Regions from separate parts of the Burkholderia sp. MR1-5-21 genome, predicted to be linked through region 3. Evidence: predicted binding sites of a transcription regulator. Region 3 holds the regulator's gene; each other region holds the start of a gene.
The links. The regulator FNR, encoded in region 3, switches genes on or off when oxygen is low (the NO sensors DNR and NnrR bind a similar motif). The targets are predictions, from matches to a motif close to TTGATNNNNATCAA.
Positions count from the first base shown of each region.

Region 1: a site for FNR is predicted at 1,010-1,023, ahead of ACV229_RS18630 (hemerythrin domain-containing protein). Genes of this name have one in related genera too.
Region 2: a site for FNR is predicted at 1,420-1,433, ahead of ACV229_RS32570 (universal stress protein). Genes of this name have one in related genera too.

Region 1 is NZ_JBSAXD010000012.1:232,349-234,616, reverse strand. It holds gene ACV229_RS18635 (pyridoxamine 5'-phosphate oxidase family protein) at 1-29, opposite strand, end outside; gene ACV229_RS18630 (hemerythrin domain-containing protein) at 302-958, opposite strand; gene ACV229_RS18625 (NnrS family protein) at 1,095-2,268, opposite strand, start outside.
Region 2 is NZ_JBSAXD010000032.1:83,336-85,603, reverse strand. It holds gene ACV229_RS32575 (MG2 domain-containing protein) at 1-457, opposite strand, end outside; gene ACV229_RS32570 (universal stress protein) at 860-1,336, opposite strand; gene ACV229_RS32565 (2-hydroxyacid dehydrogenase) at 1,636-2,268, opposite strand, start outside.
Region 3 is NZ_JBSAXD010000004.1:14,224-16,491, forward strand. It holds gene ACV229_RS06700 (universal stress protein) at 1-269, shown strand, start outside; gene fnr (fumarate/nitrate reduction transcriptional regulator Fnr) at 430-1,176, shown strand; gene ACV229_RS06710 (LysR family transcriptional regulator ArgP) at 1,287-2,180, opposite strand.

The DNA.
Region 1 (2,268 bases), on a different contig from region 3:
GATGGCGGCGGCGTTTCGGCAGCGGTCACGGCAGGATTCCTTTCAGGTGGTCGAAAATGGCGCCACGATAGGACAATCGTGGCACCATTTGTAGACCCAGCGTCGATCAAGTCTTTAGAACCACGATCGACCAGCTCATGCGGTTTCCTTCACCGTGCCTTGCAGCACCGCCTGTCTCGGCTTCCCGCGCTCCAACGCACGCGGCATCGACCGGTGTCGCTCCGCTGGAAAACCGCCCTCATTCGACCGATGCAACACGCGTCGCCGGATACGTGACGTTGCACCCGGCGACCACCCGAATTTACGCTTCCGGGATGGTGCCGACGATCAACGAAAACAGGTGGCCGAGATCTTCCTCGGCCTCGACGCCGCTGAACGGATCGCGGTTTGCGCCGAACGCCTCGCTGACTTCGTTCCAGTCCTGCTCCGTCAGCCATTTCCTCGCGGCAGGCAGTATCACCTCTTCTTCCAGGCGCATGTGATTTCTGTAGAACGCAGCATAGTCGTCTACCCGCGCGCGCAACGCCGGGAGCACTGACTCGCCGGCCAGTTCGTACCGGGTCAATGCATGTTCGATGTTTCGCACCAGCGCTTCACCCTGAACGTGCTGCTCCTCCAGTTCGGCGATGATTTCATCGAGGTCGTCGGCACGGTGCCACAAGTGCGAAAAAAGATAGCGGTCCTCCTTGGGATGATGGACCTGCTCGGGAAATTCGCGAATGTAGTAAAGCATGGCCCGAAGCACCATCAACCCCGGCGTCTTTGCGCCATTGCCGAGCAGTTCGACGAAGCGCTGCATGCCCGAAATGATGGTCGACAGCTGCTGGTGTTCCCTGAGGATGGACTGTACGGCGCTCGCTTCCGGCGCTTTCATATCGAACCTCTCACGCGTGGACGCGCCGCCGCGGCGGTCGCGTTGTTTGAAGCATGGCTCCCGCGATACGCCGTTCTTCAACATGTGCGCAACAGAGTCCATGCAAAAAATATAGCGGGCCCAACGCGCGTCCGAATGATTTGCATCAACGGAGAACCTGCCATCATCGGAACAGGTCGGTTCGCTTCCGGCGGCGGTCGATCAACCCGCACGCCCGCCGTCAATCCGCACGTTCGTCGGCCCTCGCCGAGATCAGAAACGGGAAGTAGTGAATCGCGTATGCGGTAAAGGCCACGATCCAGCAGGCACCGGAAGCGTCGATCCAGAATCCGTACGGAACGCCCGGGACGAGCGGCCCGAATGCCCGCAGGCTGACTGCGCCGACCATCAGCCAATAGCACAGCTGCTCCCAGGGCCCCGCAACGAGTGTACGTCCGGTATGGCCGAGCGCGGTACGCGTGATCATCGCGATGATCGCGCCGCCGATCGCCCCGACCGTCAGCGCGTGCATCGCCAGCGAATGCGGGATGATGCCCGCAGCCGACAGCGCAAGCATCGCGAATCCGACGGGAATCCACAGGCAGGACACGTGCAGGATCCAGATGATCGGCCGATTGCCGACGCGCCACGACCGCCACCCGATGATGCGGATCACGTGCAGCAGCATCGTTGCGCACGCAGCGGGGATCAGGATCACGCCGGGAACGCCGAGCGCGTCCGCGATCAACGTCAGCGCGACCGCCGGCGCGGCGCTCGCATCGACGAACCGGACACGTCGGACCGTGAAACCCGGAATCGCGTTCATCGTGAACATGGGCACGATGCGGCCGGTAATCACCGCGACGAAGAACACGACCAGTCCCGTTGCTGCGTACGCCGTACGCAGCGCAAGGTCCACTCGATCCGTCGCGACATACAAGTGAAATAACGCGTTCAATCCGCCGAACAACGCGAGCGCCACGGGCAGGAACACGTTGTGCCGGTTCTTCACGGAGATCAGCACGCGCAGCAGCACGATTGCCGTGATCGGCAGGAACAGCGAGTCGACGACGGCAGCAAGCGTCTCCGGGCCGGTCCAGACCAGCAGCCGCCCGGCTGCCCAAAGCAGCCAGAGCGCGGCAAGCGACGGGCCTCGCAACGTCTCGCGCGACGTCCAGGCGCGCACGGCAGTCAGCAGGAAACCGACGACGATCGCCGCGACGAAACCGAAGATCATCTCGTGCACATGCCACATCAGCCCTGTCAGCGGTGCCGCGCGTCCGGCGACCGGCACGCCGTGCCATGCGGCCAGCCAGACCGCCAGCGCAACGCTGCCGAACAACGCGCCGCCCAGGTAGAACGGCCGCAGCCCCAGTTGCAGCAGCGGCTGCGTGTCGGGCGACGACGGTGCCCTC
Region 2 (2,268 bases), on a different contig from region 3:
AGCGCAGCGTCTTGTCGTCGACCCATTGCCAGCCGCCCTTCAGCGCGGGCGTGATCTCGATGCCGCGCTCGACCGGCTTGCCGACGCGTTCTAGCGGCGCAGCCGAGCGCGAGAACGTGATGTCGAGCGGATGGACGGTGACCTTCGGCTTGCCGCTCTCGTCGGTCTCGTAGGTCGTGATCGCAGGCGCCTTCACGGTGAAGCTGACCGTCTCGGGTTCCGGCGGCTTCGGGCGATGCCTGTACCCGTGCCAGCCGTACGCCAGCGCGATCCCGAGCAGCACGGCGCCGCCGGCATGCCACGGGCGGCGGCGCACCGTCGCGGCCGTGAAGCCCACCCATGCGGGCGCGGTCCACGCGACGTTGCCGACGACCGGCCGCAGCACGCGGCCGAGCAGACGCCACACGAAACCCGCCGCGCGAAACGGCAGGAGCAGCAGAAAACGCAGCAAATCCATGTTGTTGTTCCTTCTCAAGGACGTGCTGCCGGCCTCGGCGACGTTCCCCGGATCGTTGTCTGTGACGGCGCGGCCCAGTTGCGCCGTGGATGCTTTGTATGCTTTTTGCAAGACTCGCCGCGCGTGTCGTGCGGGCCGGATTCGCGTGACGCGATGGCCTGCCGCTCGGGCGAGACGCTGAATTATCGCGGAACGATCGTGAATCACGCCAGTTCGCACGGCGTGACTGTTGTTTGTGCGCTCGCGGGGAGCCGGGATAGGTAACGCCGATCCGTGTCGGCGGCGGATGGATGGAAGATGACTGGCACCGGGCCGCCCGTCAGCGGCCCGGCGCGGCGAACGCGTGCGTCACACGTCAACCGATACATGTCGACGCCACGCGCCCCCGAACGGGCCCCGTGACTAGGCTGCTGCTGCCGCAGCAGCAGGCACATCGTCGCTGCGCACGAGCAGGACCGGGCAGCGCGATCCGCGCACGAAGCGCTCCGCGACGCTGCCGAGCACCATGCGGCGCAGCCCGCGCCGCCCGTGCGTGCCGACCACGGCGAGGTCGATCGCATGCTCGTCGACATAGCGCTGCAGGCGTTCAGCGATGTCCTCGCCGATGCTGCCCGTCCCGACGAGTTCCGTGTCGCCGTTCACCGCCGCCCGCGCGATGGTTTGCTCGACGTCGCGCAGCACGTCCGCGCCGTCGCGGCGGATCTCCTCGAGCAGCGTATGCGGATCGACGCGGCCCGCGTACGTGAACAACACCGACTGGTCGACGACATAAACCGCGACGATGCTGGCGCTGCTCGCCTTGGCCACTTTCAGCGCTTCATCGAGCGCCTGCTTCGACGACGTGCTGCCATCCACGGCCACCATGATCTTCTTGTACATGCAAACCTCCGCTGGGCAAGTTGCCGCGCATTCTCGTTGCGCGCGGCTTCATCACCATCATCGGCGGTTGCACAGGAGGAACGTTGATGCCCGTCAAGCGTGGGGGAGCGTGGCCGCGCGGCGAACTGCCGCATGAGTCGGCGTATCGCCGGAGGGGGGCATGCAAGGGCCGCGGATCGACTCTGCGCCACGCGACGACGGCAATCGGACGGGGACGGGCACGCGAATGCTTCGCCGCACACCCCGCGCGCTGTCGCGTTCAGGTGGGCGGCAACCGCCCGCCCCGCGCACGGTCGCAATCAAACCGGCGTCAGCACCGCCTGGCCCGCAAAATGCCGCGCGGCGTTGTCGAGAAACTGCTGCACCGAGCGGTCGAGCGCTTCGGGCGACCAGCCGGCCATGTGCGGCGTCAGCACGACATTGTCGAGATCGATCAGCGCCTGCGGCGGCTGCGGTTCGCCTTCGTACACGTCGAGCCCCGCGCCCGCGAGCCGGCCTGCGCGCAGCGCATCGGCGAGCGCGGCCGTATCGACGACGCTGCCGCGCGACACGTTGACGAGAAAGCCCTGCGGACCGAGCGCATCGAGCACCGCGCGATCGATCAGGTGCCGCGTGCCCGCGCCGCCCGGCGTCGCGACGACGAGGAAGTCGGCCCACTGCGCGAGCGCGTCGAGCCGGTCGAAGTAGCGATACGGCGCGTCCTTCGGCGTGCGGTTGTGATAGCCGATCTCGAGATCGAAGCCGGCCGCACGGCGCGCGAATTTCTCGCCGATCTTGCCGAGCCCGACGATGCCGAGCTTCTTGCCGGACACGTTCGGCGGCATCGGCACCGCGTCGCGCCAGATGCCCGCACGGGTCTGGCCGTCGAGCCGCACGACGCCGCGCACCGCCGCGAGCAGCAGCGCGAACGCATGATCGGCGACGCAATCGTC
Region 3 (2,268 bases):
TCGCCAAGGAATTCGCGCAGCGCATGCAGGCGGCCGGCGTGAAGGGTGAAGCCAAGCTCGCCGAAGCATCGTCGCTCGCCGATGTCTCGTCGCTGATCCTCGACGGCGCGAACGCATTCGGCGCCGACCTGCTCGTGCTCGGCACGCACGGCCGCCGCGGCTTCCGCCGGCTCGTGCTCGGCAGCATCGCCGAGCAATGCGTGCGGCACGCATCGCTGCCCGTGCTGCTGATTCCGGCAGCCGCGCACACCGACGAGCAAGCGAGCTGACCGGCGGGCGGCGGGCGCACGCAGCAGGCGGCGCCGGCCGCCGGAAAAGTGCGCGACGGCGAGCGACGAGGGTGCGGCGGATCGCGACGTTTTGTCACCCGACAGCGGCAACTTGCGGTGGGACAATGATTCCGTCGATTCAACGCCGGAGAAGATAACCATGTTGACGCCCGTCGCCACTCGCACTGCCACTTCGCCTCACGTCGGCAGTTGGGCTCCCCGCCAGGCTGCGCACTGCTCGTCGTGTGCGATGCGCCACCTGTGCATGCCGCAGGGCCTGGCACCCGAAGCGCTCAGCCGCCTCGAATCCGTCATCTGCGCCGCGCGCGCCGTGAAGCGCGGCGAAGCGCTGTTCCGCGAAGGCGACGCATTCGACAACCTGTATGCAGTGCGTTCAGGTTCGCTGAAGACCGTCGCAACGCGCCACGACGGCCGCGAGCAGGTCACCGGCCTGCATCTCGCGGGCGAAGCGCTCGGCCTCGACGGCATCTGCGACGACACGCATCCGCGCACCGCGGTCGCGCTCGAAGACAGCTCCGTTTGCGTGATCCCGTACAGCGCACTCAAGGCGCTGTGTTCCGAAGCTGGCTCGATGCAGTTGCGCATGCACAAGCTGATGAGCGAGCAGATCGTGCGCGAAACGTCGCAGACGATGCTGCTCGGTTCGCTGAACGCCGAAGAGCGCGTAGCCGCGTTCCTGCTCGACGTGTCGTCGCGGTACCTGAAGCGCGGCTATTCGCCGACGGAATTCAACCTGCGGATGACGCGCGAGGATATCGGCAGCTACCTCGGCATGACACTCGAGACGGTCAGCCGCACGCTGTCGAAGTTCCAGAAGCGCGGCCTGATCGAGATGCACGGGCGTCTCGTGCATATCGTCGATTTCGACGGCCTGCATCACCTCTGATGCGCAGTCCGGCGCGCGCGACACGCGTGCCGCCGGCCACGCCAAATCGGCCCCGCGTTGCGGGCCATGTCCCCCGCCCGCAACGCGGTGCCCTCGCCCGGCCGCCCGCCTCAATCGAGAAACAGCGCGGCGCGCGCCTTGAGCGCCGCGCTGAAATCGTCGAGCCAGCCGATCGACAGGCGCCAGCTCTGCCAGTACAGCTCGATGTCGACGGTGCGTCCCGCCGACATGTCGACGAGTTCGCCCGCCGCCAGCTGGCGGTCGACCATCCGGTCCGGGCACATCCCCCATCCCAACCCCGTCTCGCACGCGCGCAGATAGCCGGCGACGTGCGGTATCCAGTGTTGCGGCGGATCGAGGTCCGCGCGCGTCACGCGCCGGATGAAGCGCGCCTGCAACCCGTCCTTCGGATTGAACATCACGCACGGCGCGCGGCGCAGCGACTCGCGATTGATCCCCGCGCTGAAATAGCGCGCATGAAACTCCGGCGAACACACGGCGCGATAGCGGATGCACCCGAGCCGCGTCGAGCGGCAGCCCTGGATCGGCTCCGCCTGCGCGGTCACCGCCCCCTGCACGCTGCCGTCCCGGATCCGCGCCGCCGTGTAGTCCTGGTCGTCGATCACGAGATCGAGCAGCGTCTCGCGCTCCGCGCAGAACGGCCCCACCGCGTCGATGAACCACGTCGCGACGCTGTCGTCGTTGACCGCGACGCGCAGCGTCGGCCAGTCCGCCGCGAGCGCGCCGGGCAATGCGGGCATCCGACCGGACAGCTCCGCCTCGAGGAACTGCACGCGCTCGGTGTGGCGGCACAGCAGCGCGCCGGACGTCGTCGCGACGCACGGCTGCCCGCGCTTGACGAGCACGCTGCCGACCCGCTCCTCGAGCAGCTTCACGCGCTGCGACACCGCCGACGGCGTGACGTTCAGCTCCTTCGCTGCGCGCTCGAACGAGCCGTGCCGGATCACGGCCGCGAGCGCATCGAGCAATGCATAGTCGAGCATCAGTTTTCCTTAATCCACATTAGGCGATTTAGCTTTTCTTAGCTCCGCCGACCCTGCAGACTAGCGCTACCCGAATCATCCGTCTACT